One region of the Escherichia sp. B1147 genome, then DNA from elsewhere that is predicted to be linked to it. Evidence: predicted binding sites of a transcription regulator. Region 1 holds the regulator's gene; each other region holds the start of a gene.
What was found. Region 1 encodes PurR, which represses purine synthesis genes. Its sites were predicted from a motif close to CANGCAAACGTTTGCNTG; they were not measured.
Positions count from the first base shown of each region.

Region 1 (5,705 bases):
CCGGTACGCTGACTTCTTCTATACACGATGAACTCATAGTTTCTCCATCACTGGTCGGTGATCAGAACCTTAAAACAGCGTAGACGCTTTTTGGGCTTTGTGAGAAATCTCGCAGGAAAACCGCGAGTCTATAATCCGACGTAGAACAGAGGAAAGGAGGAACCCTTGCCGAAATGACCATCCATAGTGACTCGGGAACGCTCCTGTCCCCGTAAAAACATAATATTTATCGTAATATTAACAACTGGGATTCAGTATAGGCTGCTAATCTCAATCATACAACAAAATTTTGTTAGCAGCCTAAGTATAAAGATATCGCTATAGATCAATGTGATTCACTATGCGCGACTTCCGTCTCACCATGATTCGGGCAGTGAGATTCAGGTTGATGCTGCATCTTATAGCCGATAGCAACCAGCACTACGGTCGATAACATTACGCTGGTGGTGGTGAACAGCGGCGTGCTAACGCTGATGAGCCAGGAAACCCCCAGGCTTGCGAGGAAACATAGCCCCAATTGCAGGGTGTTCTGTAATGCAGCCGCGCGGCCTGTCGCATGCGGGAAAGGGCGTAGTGCCTGGGCGACCACAATCGGGTAGATTGCGCCGTTGGCAATGGCCATCACACAGAATGGGATCAGAATTTCGGCCAGCGACACATGGCTAATGAAGCCTGCAGCCCAGGTTGCTACCACGCTGACGGCAAACAGTGCCAGCAGCCACGGTAACAACTGCTTACCCTGCCATTTCTGCAATGCGGCGCGACAGCCGTAACCACCAATAAGAAACGCGATGGTTTGCGGAACATAACTTAATCCGATTACCGCCGGACTGTAGCCCATCTCGCTGAGGATAAACGGTGAACCTGTTAGCCAGGCAAAGAAACTGGCTGAACAGGCCGCATAAATCAGCACGTTTCCACGATAGATTTTAGAGCGCAGCAGGTCGGTAAAGGTCAGTGCATCCTGGCTATCATTACGTGCTTTCGTGGTGGGCTTAAGCCAGAAAATAGGCAGAATCAATACCACGGTGATGGCAAACAGGGTGGCGAAAATCGCCTGCCAGGAAAAATGTACCAGCAGCCAGCTACCTAACAGCGGAGCAAGCGCCGGAGAAAGACCCACTAAAGGCATAATGGTCGCGAAAATACGGTTAACTTTTTGTGAAGGATAGTAATCCGTCACCAATGCCTGCCAGATAACGGCCGCGGCACAGACGCCAACAGCTTGCACAAAACGCAATACCAGCAGAGTCGCCGCGTTTTCTACCCACAGCATTCCCAGACTACCAAGAGCAAAAATCGTCAAGCCGAGTAAAAGAACGGGTTTACGGCCATAGCGATCGGAGAGTGGCCCCCACAGAAGTTGGGCAGCGGCGAAACCGGCAAGGAACAGACTAAGGCTGGCACTGACGGCAGACGCAGGCGTTTGCAGGTCGGCCTGAATGGCGGCGAAAGCAGGCAGATACATATCGGTTGCCAGAAAACCGAGTACGCTCAAACCCGCCAGCCAGACTAAAAATCTTTTCCCAGGTTGCATGTATATTCTCTAAATCTCTCAATTAAACACCGCCGCAAAGTGTAGGGAGTGAAATTCGTGTTGTGAAACGGTAATATTTGATGACTGATTTCAAAAATTTTGCAGGCAAGCTATGTGGTCCGAGTATTCTCTGGAAGTTGTTGATGCGGTGGCGCGAAATGGTAGCTTCAGCGCTGCGGCCCAGGAGTTGCATCGTGTTCCTTCTGCGGTCAGCTATACCGTGCGTCAACTGGAAGAGTGGCTGGCAGTGCCGCTTTTTGAACGTCGACATCGTGATGTGGAACTGACCGCTGCCGGGGTGTGGTTTCTCAAAGAAGGGCGGTCTGTTGTCAAAAAAATGCAGATCACTCGCCAGCAATGCCAGCAGATAGCGAACGGCTGGCGCGGTCAGTTAGCCATCGCGGTAGATAATATTGTCAGACCAGAACGCACGCGGCAGATGATCGTTGATTTTTATCGCCATTTTGATGATGTCGAACTTCTGGTATTTCAGGAAGTGTTCAACGGCGTCTGGGATGCGCTTTCCGATGGGCGCGTGGAGCTGGCGATTGGCGCGACACGAGCGATTCCGGTCGGGGGCCGTTATGCCTTCCGGGATATGGGAATGTTGAGCTGGAGTTGCGTTGTTGCCAGTCATCATCCGCTTGTGTCGATGAATGGGCCGTTCAGCGACGATACGTTGCGCAATTGGCCATCGCTGGTGCGCGAAGATACCTCACGTACGCTGCCCAAACGTATTACCTGGCTGCTTGATAACCAAAAAAGGGTGGTGGTGCCTGACTGGGAATCATCGGCAACCTGTATCTCGGCTGGATTATGCATTGGCATGGTGCCGACGCATTTCGCTAAACCCTGGCTCAACGAAGGGAAGTGGGTAGCATTAGAACTGGAAAACCCATTCCCTGATTCGGCATGTTGTTTGACATGGCAGCAGAATGATATGTCGCCAGCCTTAACCTGGTTGCTGGAGTATCTCGGCGATAGTGAGACGCTAAATAAGGAGTGGTTGCGGGAGCCTGAAGAGACTCCCGCAACGGATGATTAACGACGATAGTCGCGGAACGGACCGTCAGCCACGGAACGGCGTTCAATCAACCGCGGATGAACTTCGATAGACTGCGGTTCTTCGCGTTTGTTGACGATACGGTCCAACAGCATGTTGAATGCCGTTTCGCCCAGCGAATCTTTTGGCTGATGGATAGTGGTCAACGCTGGGGTAAAGTAGCGTGCGTTGCGCACGTTATCATAACCGATCAGCGAAACATCCTGTGGTACGCGCAGACCCATTTCATCAGCAGCGCAAAGTGCGCCCATTGCCATGATATCACCACCACAGAAGACAGCAGTAGGGCGATGCGGTTGCGACAGGATTTGCTGCATGGCGCGATAACCGGATTCAGGTTCAAAGTCACCCTGCACAATCCAGTTTTCCGGCACCTTGATCATCGCTTCTTCCATTGCCTTCATAAAACCGGCAAGGCGGCCTGCACCGGTGTTACGTTCCAGCGGGCCGGGGATAACGCCGATTTCGCGGTGACCGCGTTCAATCAGATAACGCCCGGCCATGTAGCCACCTTCAAACGCGTTATCAATGACCGCATCGGTAAAGTCAGCTTTTGCTTCACCCCAGTCCATCACCACCATTGGGATATGGCGATACTCTTCCAGCATCGCCAGCAACGGTTCCGGGTATTCAGAACACATCACCAGCAGGCCATCGACGCGTTTTTGCGCCATCATCGACAGATAGGCGCGCTGTTTCTCCAGATTGTTCCACGCGTTGCCGAGGATCAGCGTGTAACCTTTCTGGAAGCAATTTTTTTCAACCGCTTCGATGATCTCCGCGAAATAGGCCGCTTCGCTGCTGGTAGCCAGTAAGCCAATAGACTTGGTGTGGTTAACCTTCAGGCTACGCGCTACCGCGCTAGGGGAGTAGTGTAATTCTTTAATCGCTGCCCACACGGCGTTGCGCGTTTCTTCAGCGACGAAACGAGTTTTGTTTATAACGTGTGACACAGTTGTAGTGGAAACGTTTGCTCGCTTCGCTACATCTTTTATTGTTGCCATTCCATTTCACTCCAGACCCTAACTTCAGCTCCTGCAAAATCGCAAGGTAAACGTTTGCCTTTACACACCTTACGCGCAACAAAAGTGTTGCGGTACGCCGGAAAAACGACACAGAGCGTCAGGAAGGGGTTAATGGCCAGTACGCAAATAGTGTAAGCGTGGAATTTTGGCCGATCTTGATGAAAAGGGGAAGTGGTAAAACACTTATCATTATAAATGACGGGAGATTTTTTCTTCACAGTGTGTAAAAATGCGTAATATCACTTTTTGTAGGGTAATAAAAAAGGAGAAAACTTGATGAGTGCCGACCTTAAATCTTCACTGGTAACAACCATTATTGTCCTCGGTTTGATCGTAGCCGTAGGTTTGACTGCCGCGCTGCACTGATTTCCCTTCGAGGGAGCGCATCCTCCCTCGCACTCTCTTCCCTTTTGTTAGCAAAATGGCAAAAGTGTTTTCTCTTTTTGTTATTTTCAATTTTTTGTGATTGCTGTCATGCTTTCGCCACTTTGATGAATATCGTGTAATGACGCGAAGAGGTGGAGATTAGGCATGAAAATTAACTATCCGTTGTTGGCGCTGGCAGTTGGCGCGTTTGGTATCGGGACAACGGAGTTCTCGCCAATGGGCTTATTGCCCGTCATTGCGCGCGGTGTGGATGTCTCGATTCCCGCTGCGGGCATGCTTATCAGCGCTTATGCGGTTGGCGTAATGGTTGGCGCGCCGCTGATGACATTACTACTGTCTCACCGTGCCCGGCGTAGTGCGCTTATTTTCCTGATGGCCATATTCACTCTTGGCAATGTGCTTTCTGCTATCGCGCCGGATTATATGACGCTGATGCTTTCACGCATTTTGACCAGCCTGAATCACGGGGCATTTTTTGGTTTGGGTTCAGTCGTGGCCGCAAGCGTTGTACCTAAACACAAACAGGCCAGCGCCGTCGCCACTATGTTTATGGGTTTAACTCTGGCAAATATTGGCGGTGTTCCTGCGGCGACCTGGCTTGGCGAAACTATTGGCTGGCGGATGTCGTTTCTGGCAACGGCGGGGCTGGGCGTGATTTCAATGGTTAGCCTGTTCTTCTCGTTACCAAAAGGTGGCGCAGGAGCGCGACCGGAAGTGAAAAAAGAGCTGGCGGTCCTGTTGCGTCCGCAGGTGCTTTCGGCATTGCTGACAACAGTGCTGGGGGCAGGGGCAATGTTTACGCTCTATACCTATATTTCTCCGGTACTGCAAAGCATCACCCACGCGACACCGATATTCGTAACGGCAATGTTGGTACTGATTGGCGTCGGGTTTTCTATCGGTAACTATTTCGGCGGTAAACTGGCGGACCGTTCGGTTAATGGCACGCTGAAAGGCTTTTTGTTGCTGCTGATGGTGATTATGCTGGCGATCCCGTTCCTGGCTCGTAATGAGTTTGGTGCCGCTATCAGCATGGTGGTGTGGGGCGCAGCAACTTTTGCGGTGGTGCCACCGTTACAGATGCGTGTGATGCGAGTTGCCAGCGAAGCGCCGGGGCTGTCTTCGTCAGTGAATATCGGTGCCTTTAACCTGGGCAATGCGCTGGGTGCTGCGGCAGGTGGCGCAGTGATTTCAGGTGGTCTGGGGTACAGTTTTGTGCCGGTGATGGGGGCGATTGTCGCAGGACTGGCATTGTTGCTGGTGTTGATGTCAGCCAGAAAACAACCTGAAGCAGTTTGCGTTGCCAACAGCTAATAAAACAAAAACGCAGAAGGGATACCTTCTGCGTTACGATTTTCAGGCAAAGTGCGATTTATCTTGCCAGATGTGTTGTTAACGCCTCATCCGCATAGGCCTGAAAAGACGCGTTAAACGTCGCATCAGGCATCGCTTGTCGGATGCGGCGCAAGCGCCTTATCCGACCTGGATTGATGATCCGCGTAGGCATGATAAGCGTAGCGCATCAGGCAATGTTGCATCTGCCATCAGTTATTATGCGGCGAGATTTTTCGCTACGAATTCCCAGTTCACCAGTGCCCAGAAGTGCTCCAGGTAACCAGGACGCGCATTGCGATAGTCGATGTAATAAGCGTGTTCCCAGACATCAACGGTCAGCAGTGGGGTCGCATCGGTA
Region 1 covers NZ_LFHY01000017.1:124,175-129,879, reverse strand. The annotation lists gene cfa (cyclopropane fatty acyl phospholipid synthase) at 1-37, opposite strand, end outside; gene punC (purine nucleoside transporter PunC) at 326-1,537, opposite strand; gene punR (DNA-binding transcriptional activator PunR) at 1,650-2,582, shown strand; gene purR (HTH-type transcriptional repressor PurR) at 2,579-3,604, opposite strand; gene A9180_RS18595 (YnhF family membrane protein) at 3,902-3,991, shown strand; gene A9180_RS18590 (MFS transporter) at 4,157-5,326, shown strand; gene sodB (superoxide dismutase [Fe]) at 5,564-5,705, opposite strand, start outside.

Region 2 (5,705 bases), on a different contig from region 1:
ATGCGCTTTCACGCCGATCGGTCCCATACCCGGACCGCCACCGCCGTGTGGAATGCAGAAAGTTTTATGCAGGTTGAGATGCGAAACATCTGCGCCAATAAAGCCCGGCGAGGTAATGCCAACCTGGGCGTTCATATTCGCGCCATCAAGGTAAACCTGGCCGCCGAACTGATGCACGATTTCACACACTTCACGGATCGTTTCTTCGTACACGCCGTGGGTGGAAGGATAGGTCACCATGATGCAGGAGAGATTTTCGCCCGCCTGTTCCGCTTTCGCACGCAGGTCAGCCAGATCGATGTTGCCATTTTTATCACACGCCACAACTACCACCTGCATTCCTGCCATATGCGCGGAAGCCGGGTTAGTCCCGTGTGCAGAGGCCGGGATCAGGCAGATATCACGATGCCCTTCGTTGCGGCTTTCGTGATAATGACGAATCGCCAACAGGCCCGCGTATTCGCCCTGTGCGCCAGAGTTCGGCTGCATACAGACGGCGTCGTAACCGGTCAGTTTCACCAGCCAGTCAGCCAGCTGCGCGATCATCTGCTGATAACCTTCGGCCTGCTCCGGTGGGCAGAACGGGTGCAGTTCGGCAAATTCCGGCCAGGTGATCGGGATCATCTCGGCGGCGGCGTTCAATTTCATGGTGCAGGAACCCAGCGGGATCATCGCCTGATTCAGCGCCAGATCTTTACGCTCCAGCGAATGCATATAGCGCATCATTTCGGTTTCGCTGTGATAGCGATTAAACACCGGGTGGGTGAGGATTTCGTCGTCGCGCAGCATTGCAGGCTGAATAGAGCGGCTGTCGTGCGCCACGTCTTTGTCCAGCGTGTCGATGTCCAGCCCGTGGTTATCGCCCAGCAGTACGCTGAAAAGCTGCATCACGTTTTCACGCGTGGTGGTTTCATCAAGGGTTACCCCAACCGCGTTCAGAATATCGCTACGCAGGTTGATTTCAGCCGCTTCGGCACGCGCCAGTACGCTCGCTTTGTCTGCTACTTCCACACACAAAGTGTCGAAATAGTGCGCATGGCGCAGCTTCAGACCTTTTTGTTGCAGGCCCGCCGCCAGGATATCAGTCAGACGGTGGATGCGGTTAGCGATACGTTTCAGGCCAACCGGACCGTGATAAACGGCGTACAGGCTGGCAATGTTTGCCAGCAGTACCTGCGAAGTACAAATGTTGGAGTTCGCTTTCTCACGGCGAATATGTTGTTCGCGAGTCTGCATCGCCATGCGCAGCGCAGTATTACCCGCGGCATCTTTCGATACGCCAATAATACGGCCCGGCATCGAGCGTTTGTATTCATCTTTCGCTGCAAAGAATGCCGCGTGTGGGCCGCCGTAGCCCATCGGCACGCCAAAGCGTTGTGCCGAACCAAAGACAATATCCGCGCCCTGTTTGCCCGGCGCAGTCAGCAGCACCAGCGCCATAATGTCGGCAGCGACGCTTACCACAATTTTGCGTGATTTCAGTTCGCTGATAAGCGTGGTGTAGTCGTGGATTTCACCGGTAGTGCCGACTTGCTGTAACAGCACGCCGAACACGTCCTGATGATCGAGCACTTTTTGCGCGTCATCGACAATCACTTCAAAACCAAAGGTTTCTGCGCGGGTACGTACGACATCCAGCGTTTGCGGATGAACGTCAGAAGCGACGAAGAAGCGGTTGGCATTTTTCAGTTTACTGACGCGTTTCGCCATCGCCATCGCTTCGGCAGCAGCAGTGGCTTCGTCCAGCAGAGACGCCGAAGCCATATCCAGGCCAGTCAAATCCAGCGTTACCTGCTGGAAGTTGAGCAGTGCTTCAAGGCGGCCCTGAGAAACTTCAGGTTGATACGGAGTATACGCGGTATACCAGCCAGGATTTTCCAGCATGTTACGCAGGATAACCGGCGGCAGCTGCACGGCGGTGTAACCCATGCCAATGTAAGACGTGAAGCGCTTATTGCGACTGGCAATAGCCTTGAGTTCCGCCAACGCGGCAAATTCGGTCGCCGGTGCGCCAACCTGCGGCGGGGTCGCAAGCTGAATATCTTTCGGCACAATCTGGCCGGTCAGCGCGTTTAACGATTGTGCGCCAACGGCATTCAGCATTTCTTGCTGTTGCGCGGCGTCCGGTCCGATATGGCGTTCAATAAAAGCGCCGCTGTTTTCAAGCTGGCTTAACGTCTGTGTCATGAGCGATGGTTCCTGAAACGTGCAGTGAATGGTGATCCTCTCTCCTTGCGAAGAGAGTGAGGGTGAGGCGTAAATGTTCCTCACCCTGATCCTCTCCCGAAGAAGAGGGATAAAGCCGTTACTCGTCTTCTAACAATGCTTCGTATGCTGTCGCATCCAGCAGTGATTCCAGTTCGCTTTCATCGCTGGCTTTGATTTTAAAGATCCAACCGCCTGCATACGGTTCGCTGTTCACCAGTTCCGGGGAATCGCTCAGTGCGTCGTTTACCGCCACGATTTCACCGCTTACTGGCGCATAAATGTCTGACGCCGCTTTTACTGATTCGGCAACCGCGCAGTCATCGCCCGCGCTTACCGTTGCGCCCACTTCTGGCAAATCAACAAACACCATATCGCCTAACAGTTCCTGAGCGTGTTCGGTGATGCCAACGGTATAAGTGCCATCTGCTTCTTTGCGCAGCCATTCGTGTTCTTTGCTGTATTTCAGTTCTGCTGGTACGTTGCTCATCAATCAATCTCCAAAAAAGTAAATCACGCGACGGCTTTGCCGTTACGCACAAAAACAGGTTTAGTCACTTTTACCGGCATTTCACGGTTGCGAATTTGCACAATCGCCGTTTCGCCAATGCCTTCAGGCACACGCGCCAGCGCAATGCTGTAACCCAGCGTCGGGGAGAAAGTACCGCTGGTGATAATGCCTTCTTGTTGGTTGCCCTGCGCGTCGGTAAAACGTACCGGCAGTTCATTACGCAGCACGCCTTTTTCGGTCATCACCAGGCCAACTAATTTTTCTGTGCCATGCTCACGCTGCATTTCCAGGGCTTCACGACCGATAAAGTCACGACCTGCCGGTTCCCAGGCGATGGTCCAGCCCATGTTGGCGGCTAAAGGAGAGATGGTTTCGTCCATCTCCTGGCTATACAGATTCATACCCGCTTCCAGACGCAGCGTGTCACGCGCCCCCAGACCGCAAGGTTTAACGCCCGCGTCCACCAGCGCTCGCCAGAAATCGGCCGCTTTTTCATTTGGCAGCGCAATTTCATAGCCCGCTTCACCGGTATAACCGGTAGTGGCAATAAACAGATCGCCTGCCTGAACGCCAAAGAACGGTTTCATCCCTTCCACCGCCTGACGTTGAGCGTCATTAAACAGGGTAGCTGCTTTTGCCTGAGCATTCGGCCCTTGTACGGCAATCATGGAAAGGTCATCACGAACGGTTATTTCGATGCCGAAAGGTTCAGCGTGTTGGGTAATCCAGGAGAGGTCTTTTTCGCGGGTGGCGGAGTTGACAACGAGGCGGAAGAAATCTTCAGTGAAGTAGTAGACAATCAGGTCATCTATCACCCCGCCAGAGGCATTCAACATCCCCGAGTAAAGGGCTTTGCCGCTTTTGGTGAGCTTCGCCACATCGTTCGCCAGCAGATAACGCAGAAACTCCCGGGTACGGCTGCCGCGAAGATCGACGATGGTCATATGTGACACATCAAACATTCCGGCATCGGTACGTACCGCATGGTGTTCGTCGATTTGCGAACCGTAATGCAGCGGCATCATCCAGCCGTGGAAATCCACCATGCGGGCGCCGCAAAGCGTGTGTTGTTCGTACAAAGGAGTCTGTTGTGCCATCTTGTCCTCATTGAATAAGCGGGGCTGACAACTTTTCGTGGTGAAATTGTCACCACGAAACCCAGCATCGGAGCCACTCCCGGTCCCCAACGCAATCGTTCTCTTTTCCCTGAACTTACCACCGAAACAGACGGTTAACCATAAGGAAAAATTGATCATCACATTAGCTTATGGCTAAAAATCGCCAGAATCGCGATAGAATAAAAAACTAAAAAACATGATGATTTTGAACAGATATCACGTATTAATAAAGCAGTTTTGAATAAACAAAAATTAAGAACTAAAAAATTGTCTAAAATCACTAAATCAAAAATTAACGACATTAGAAAATATAATGCGAAATTGCGTGTGAAATTAGTTTATTTCAAATGAGGAAAATCCCCCGGTTAAAAAACCGGGAGACGAAAGTGTGATGGGTATCAAATAAACAAAAGAGGAGAAATTTTTAACGCAGCCATTCAGGCAAATCGTTTAATCCCATTGCCTGACGAATGAGTTGCGGTTTAACGCCAGGAAGCGTGTCAGCCAGTTTCAGGCCAATATCGCGCAGCAGTTTTTTCGCCGGATTAGCACCGGAAAACAGATCGCGGAAGCCCTGCATACCTGCCAGCATCAGTGCTGCACTGTGCTTGCGGCTACGTTCATAGCGACGCAGGTAAATGTACTGCCCGATGTCTTTACCCTGACGATGCAACCGTTTCAGTTCAGCAATCAGCTCTGCGGCATCCATAAAGCCGAGATTTACCCCCTGCCCCGCCAGCGGATGAATGGTATGCGCAGCGTCGCCCACCAGCGCCAGACGGTGCGCAGCAAACTGGCGTGCATAACGCCCCGTCAGCGGGAACACCTGTCGCTCGCTCTCAACCTTGCATAAGCCCAGACGGTTATCAAAAGCGATATTTAACGCGCGATTAAATTCGTCTTCACCTGCCTGCTGCATCCGCTGCGCTTCCTCTGGCGACAGGGACCAGACAATTGAGCAAAGATGCGGATCGCTAAATGGCAAAAAAGCCAGAATGCCTTCGCTATGGAAAACCTGGCGTGCCACCGCATCATGCGGTTCTTCTGTGCGAATAGTTGCCACCAGCGCGTGGTGCTGATAATCCCAGAAAGTCAGCGGGATATCGGCTTTGTTGCGCAACCAGGAATTAGCGCCGTCCGCACCAATCACCAGACGCGCCGTTAACATGCTGCCGTCTTTCAGCGTTAGAAAGGTTTCATTTTCTCCCCAGGCAACCTGCTGTAATTCTGCGGGGGCCAGCAGCGTGATATCTGACGACTGTTGCGCTTTGTTCCACAACGCGTAGTGAATCACTGAGTTTTCAACGATATGCCCAAGATGGCTATAGCCCATGCTTTGGTCGTCAAAAGAGATGTGACCAAAACTGTCTTTGTCCCACACTTCCATACCGTGATAGCAACTGGCTCTACGGGAGAGAATGTCCTGCCAGACGCCAAGACGGGTGAGCAATTTTTCGCTGGCGGCATTTATAGCCGAAACGCGCAGTTGTGGTGGTGCATCCGCCGCCAGAGGTTCCGGTAAGCGCTGCTCAAGTACGGCGACGCGTAAACCGCTACCCTGTAAGCCGCAGGCAACCGCCAGCCCCACCATGCCGCCGCCAACAATGGCTACATCAACACTTTGCATTGTTTATTCCTTAAAACCGCCTTCAACGCGCGACCCAACCGAGGGTGCGCTGCGCCAGCACATCGCGTGCCGGAGTGAATAATTCCATCGCCATCAGCCCGATGTTGCGCCCGACAACCAGCGGCGCCCAGCGATTGGCAAAAAGATGCACCAGACTGTCCGTGACGCCGACGGTCGCTTCGCGATCGCGCTGTCGACGCTGCTGATAGCGGCACAATACGCCGTAATCTCCAATATCCTCTCC
Region 2 covers NZ_LFHY01000015.1:419,623-425,327, reverse strand. The annotation lists gene gcvP (aminomethyl-transferring glycine dehydrogenase) at 1-2,187, opposite strand, end outside; gene gcvH (glycine cleavage system protein GcvH) at 2,306-2,695, opposite strand; gene gcvT (glycine cleavage system aminomethyltransferase GcvT) at 2,719-3,813, opposite strand; gene A9180_RS24360 (hypothetical protein) at 4,102-4,185, shown strand; gene ubiI (FAD-dependent 2-octaprenylphenol hydroxylase) at 4,259-5,461, opposite strand; gene ubiH (2-octaprenyl-6-methoxyphenyl hydroxylase) at 5,484-5,705, opposite strand, start outside.
Region 2: the regulator PurR is predicted to act here: its motif matches at 3,902-3,919, upstream of gcvT (glycine cleavage system aminomethyltransferase GcvT).

Region 3 (5,705 bases), on a different contig from region 1:
CGGGTTGGCCCACCACAAGAAATGACGCGGCGTGGCATTGCCGTTATAGACGCGGCTGGCAATCTCCAGTGCGGCACGGTCAGGGTGCAACGTAAAACCGGTCATCACCTGTAAACCATGCATCGGTTCCGTTTCGCCGACCCACACCGTCTGTGCACCGTCTTCATGGGCTTCGATGGTGAAATCAACGGGCATAAAGGTGGTCGGGCGATGGTGTTGTGGCCAGTTAAACTCAATCCCGCCGGAAATCCACGGCCCCAGCAGCCCCACCAGCGCCGGTTTAATGACTTCATTGTGATAGACAAAATCGCGCTGTTTCACTTTATCCCACGCGCGATGCACACGACCGCCCAGCTCCGGCAGGATCATCACTTTGATGTACTCGTTTTCCAGCCACACCGCCTGCCAGGATTTCAGGGTTTTCTGTTCGTTCAGCGTATCGGTCACGCCGTAGGGATAAACCGCGCCGGACGAGCCCTGATAAACGCGATTTTCCAGGAACATGGGATGTATATCCTGCGGCCCGGTTTCATAGGTCGGGATCTCAACGCGCTCTTGCCACACTTTTACTGGAGTCATGGTGTCCTCAATATTAACAAGACATACTGAATTAAAAGATTTGTGGCAGTGTATTGAACAATCTGGCAATGTTTTCGCGGAATAATCACGCAATTAACTAAACAAGGTTTAGTGAAGATGAGAGCCTGTATTAACAATCAACAGATCCGCCACCATAACAAATGCGTGATTCTGGAACTGCTATACCGACAAAAACGCGCCAATAAGTCGACGCTGGCGCGGCTGGCGCAAATTTCGATTCCGGCGGTCAGTAATATTTTGCAGGAGCTGGAAAACGAAAAGCGGGTGGTGAATATCGACGATGAAAGCCAGACACGCGGGCATAGCAGCGGCACATGGCTGATTGCGCCGGATGGCGACTGGACGCTGTGCCTGAACGTGACGCCCACCAGCATTGAGTGTCAGGTTGCTAATGCTTGTTTAAGTCCGAAAGGTGAATTTGAGTATTTACAGATAGAGGCACCAACACCACAGGCACTGCTTTCCGAAATCGAAAAATGCTGGCATCGCCATCGCAAACTGTGGCCAGGCCGCACCATCAATCTGGCGCTGGCAATCCACGGCCAGGTGGATCCGGTCACCGGTGTGTCGCAAACCATGCCGCAGGCGCCGTGGACAACGCCAGTCGAGGTGAAGTACCTGCTGGAAGAGAAGCTCGGTATTCGGGTGATGGTCGATAATGACTGTGTGATGCTGGCACTGGCGGAGAAATGGCAAAATAATTCACAGGGGCGTGATTTCTGTGTGATCAACGTTGATTACGGCATTGGCTCGTCGTTCGTGATTAACGAGCAAATTTATCGCGGCAGTTTGTATGGCAGCGGGCAGATTGGTCACACCATCGTTAACCTGGATGGCGTCGCCTGCGACTGCGGACGTTACGGCTGTCTGGAAACCGTTGCCTCGTTAAGCGCATTAAAAAAGCAGGCGCGGGTATGGCTAAAATCACAACCAGGCAATACTCAGCTTGATCCCGAAAAACTGACTACCGCGCAATTGATTGCGGCCTGGCAGAGCGGAGAACCGTGGGTCACCAGCTGGGTTGACCGCAGTGCCAACGCCATTGGTTTGAGTCTGTATAACTTCCTCAACATCCTCAATATTAATCAGATTTGGTTATATGGTCGCAGCTGTGCTTTTGGCGAGAACTGGCTTAATACCATTATTCGCCAGACGGGATTTAATCCGTTCGACCGCGACGAAGGACCGAGCGTGAAAGCGACGCAAATTGGCTTTGGGCAATTAAGCCGCGCACAACAGGTGCTGGGGATTGGCTATTTGTATGTTGAGGCGCAGTTACGACAGATTTGATGGCGCGATAAGGTAAAAAGGCTTCCCGAAGGAAGCCTTGATGATCACAAACGTAAGATTGCCTGATGCGCTACGCTTATCAGGCCTACACAGAGAATTTGTAGACCAGATAAGGCGTTCACGCCGAATCTGGCATAAAAAACGAGCACATTGTCAGCAAATCACCGTTTCGCTTATGCGTAAACCGGGTAGCGTGCGCAGATGTCGAGAACTTTACCTTTGATGCGCTCGATAACCGCTTCATCATTGATGCTGTCCAGCACGTCACACATCCAGCCAGCCAGTTCTTTCGCTTCTGCTTCTTTGAAGCCGCGACGCGTAATCGCCGGAGTACCTACGCGAATACCAGAAGTTACAAACGGGCTCTTCGGATCGTTCGGTACGCTGTTTTTGTTGACGGTGATGTTAGCACGGCCCAGAGCGGCGTCAGCTTCTTTACCGGTCAGGTTTTTATCAACCAGATCAACCAGGAACAGGTGGTTATCAGTACCGCCAGAAACCACTTTGTAGCCGCGCTCGAGGAACACTTCTACCATCGCTTTAGCGTTTTTCGCGACCTGCTGCTGGTAAGTTTTGAACTCCGGCTCCATCGCTTCTTTCAGCGCTACTGCTTTACCGGCGATTACGTGCATCAACGGGCCGCCCTGACCGCCAGGGAAGACAGCAGAGTTCAGTTTTTTGTACAGCTCTTCGCTACCGCCTTTCGCCAGGATCAGGCCGCCGCGCGGACCCGCCAGGGTTTTGTGAGTGGTGGTAGTCACTACGTGAGCATGAGGAACCGGGTTCGGGTAGACGCCAGCGGCAACCAGACCTGCAACGTGCGCCATATCAACGAACAGGTAAGCACCGATGCTGTCAGCAATTTCACGCATTTTCGCCCAGTCAACCACGCCGGAGTATGCGGAGAAGCCGCCGATAATCATTTTCGGTTTGTGTTCTTTGGCTTGTTTTTCCAGATCTGCGTAGTCGATGTGGCCAGTTGCATCGATACCGTAAGGAACAATGTTGTACAGTTTACCGGAGAAGTTAACCGGAGAACCGTGAGTCAGGTGACCACCATGCGCCAGGTTCATACCCAGAACGGTATCACCGGGTTCCAGCAGCGCGGTGTAGACCGCAAAGTTAGCCTGGGAACCGGAGTGCGGCTGAACGTTAGCGTAGTCAGCGCCGAACAGTTCTTTCGCGCGATCGATCGCCAGTTGTTCGACGATATCAACATACTCGCAACCGCCGTAGTAGCGCTTGCCCGGATAACCTTCAGCATATTTGTTGGTCAGCTGAGAACCCTGCGCCTGCATTACGCGCGGGCTGGTGTAGTTTTCGGAGGCGATCAGTTCGATGTGCTCTTCCTGACGTACTTTTTCCTGCTCCATAGCCTGCCACAGTTCGGCATCATAATCGGCAATGTTCATTTCACGCTTTAACATCCGCATCTCCTGACTCAGCTAACAATAAAATTTTTCGCCTGATTTTGGCGGTCCTGATGGACAACGGCGAACAGTATAACCGAATCATTGTGTGATAACAGGTCTTGACAAAGGAATTTACGCAAACGATTACCTTCAGGCTGTGCAAGGCTTTTGAGAATAAAGGGCCTGCAACCAGAAACGGATTTCTTTTCAGGTTTGTGATGCAAATTTTTCACTTCATCACATTCTTAATGAAAAACCCCCAAAGAACCATTTACATTGCAGGGCTATTTTTTATAAGATGCATTTGAGATACATCAATTAAGATGCAAAAAAAGGAAGACCATATGCTTGACGCTCAAACCATCGCTACAGTAAAAGCCACCATCCCTTTGCTGGTGGAAACAGGGCCGAAATTAACCGCCCATTTCTACGACCGTATGTTTACTCATAACCCAGAACTCAAAGAAATTTTTAATATGAGTAACCAGCGTAATGGCGATCAACGTGAAGCCTTGTTTAACGCTATTGCCGCCTACGCCAGCAATATCGAAAACCTGCCTGCGCTGCTGCCTGCGGTAGAAAAAATCGCCCAGAAGCACACCAGTTTCCAGATCAAACCGGAACAGTACAACATCGTCGGCGAACACCTGTTAGCGACCCTGGACGAAATGTTCAGCCCGGGCCAGGAAGTGCTGGACGCGTGGGGTAAAGCCTATGGCGTACTGGCTAATGTATTTATCAATCGCGAGGCAGAAATCTATAACGAAAACGCCAGCAAAGCCGGTGGCTGGGAAGGTACACGCGATTTCCGCATTGTGGCTAAAACACCGCGCAGCGCATTGATCACCAGCTTCGAACTGGAACCGGTCGACGGTGGCGCAGTGGCAGAATACCGTCCGGGGCAATATCTCGGCGTCTGGCTGAAACCGGAAGGTTTCCCGCATCAGGAAATTCGTCAGTACTCTTTGACCCGTAAACCTGATGGCAAAGGCTATCGTATTGCGGTGAAACGCGAAGATGGCGGCCAGGTATCCAACTGGCTGCACAACCACGCCAACGTTGGCGATGTTGTGAAACTGGTGGCTCCGGCGGGTGATTTCTTTATGGATGTGACAGATGACACGCCGGTAACACTGATCTCTGCGGGCGTAGGGCAAACGCCAATGCTGGCGATGCTCGACACGTTGGCAAAAGCAGGCCATAGCGCCCAGGTGAACTGGTTCCATGCGGCAGAAAATGGCGATGTTCACGCCTTTGCTGATGAAGTTAAGGAACTGGGGCAAGCACTGCCGCGCTTTACCGCGCACACCTGGTATCGCCAGCCGAGCGAAGCCGATCGCGCGAAAGGTCAGTTTGACAGTGAAGGTCTGATGGATTTGAGCAAACAGGAAGGTGCGTTCAGCAATCCGGCAATGCAGTTCTATCTCTGCGGTCCGGTCGGCTTCATGCAGTTTGCCGCGAAACAGTTAGTGGACCTGGGTGTGAAGCAGGAAAACATTCATTACGAATGCTTTGGCCCGCATAAAGTGCTGTGATTTGATGTTGCCGGATGGAGACATCCGGCAACCATAACGCGGTTTAAATTGCCGCGTCGTCCTCTTCACCGGTACGGATACGAACGACCCGTGCCACGTCAAAGACGAAAATTTTACCATCACCAATTTTGCCGGTTTGCGCCGTGCGAATAATCGTGTCTACACAGGTATCCACAATGTCGTCCGGTACGACGATCTCAATTTTCACCTTCGGCAGAAAATCCACCATATATTCCGCACCGCGGTACAGCTCAGTGTGGCCTTTCTGGCGACCAAAGCCTTTCACTTCGGTCACGGTCATGCCGGTAATACCGACTTCGGCCAGTGCTTCGCGGACATCGTCCAGCTTGAAGGGTTTAATAATCGCATCAATCTTTTTCATGCTATTCCTTGAAAAGGTCGCCTGTCTTTTGATCTGCTAAACGTAACACATTACGCCGATTCATTCCTTGAAATCGTTTGCATCCAGCTCGTGTCGGGAAAGCAGTTTATAAAATTCTGTCCGGTTGCGCCCCGCCATTCTCGCCGCATGAGTGACATTACCTTTGGTGATTTGCAACAACTTGCGTAAGTAGTTGAGTTCAAACTGGTTACGTGCCTCAACAAAGGTGGGCAGCGCCGTGTTTTCGCCCTCCAGCGCCTGCTCTACTAACGCATCACTAATCACCGGCGATGAGGTCAGCGCCACACACTGTTCAATCACGTTCACCAACTGGCGCACATTGCCTGGCCAGCTGGCGGTCATCAGGCGTTTCATCGCATCGGTAGAAAACGCGCGGACAAATGGTTTATGTCGCTCTGCCGCCTGGCGCAACAAGTGATTTGCCAGCAGCGGAATGTCTTCCGTGCGCTCCGCCAGCGCCGGAAT
Region 3 covers NZ_LFHY01000005.1:38,264-43,968, reverse strand. The annotation lists gene A9180_RS03410 (DUF5107 domain-containing protein) at 1-579, opposite strand, end outside; gene A9180_RS03405 (ROK family protein) at 697-1,890, shown strand; gene glyA (serine hydroxymethyltransferase) at 2,064-3,317, opposite strand; gene hmpA (NO-inducible flavohemoprotein) at 3,647-4,837, shown strand; gene glnB (nitrogen regulatory protein P-II) at 4,881-5,219, opposite strand; gene glrR (two-component system response regulator GlrR) at 5,280-5,705, opposite strand, start outside.
Region 3: the regulator PurR is predicted to act here: its motif matches at 3,436-3,453, upstream of glyA (serine hydroxymethyltransferase).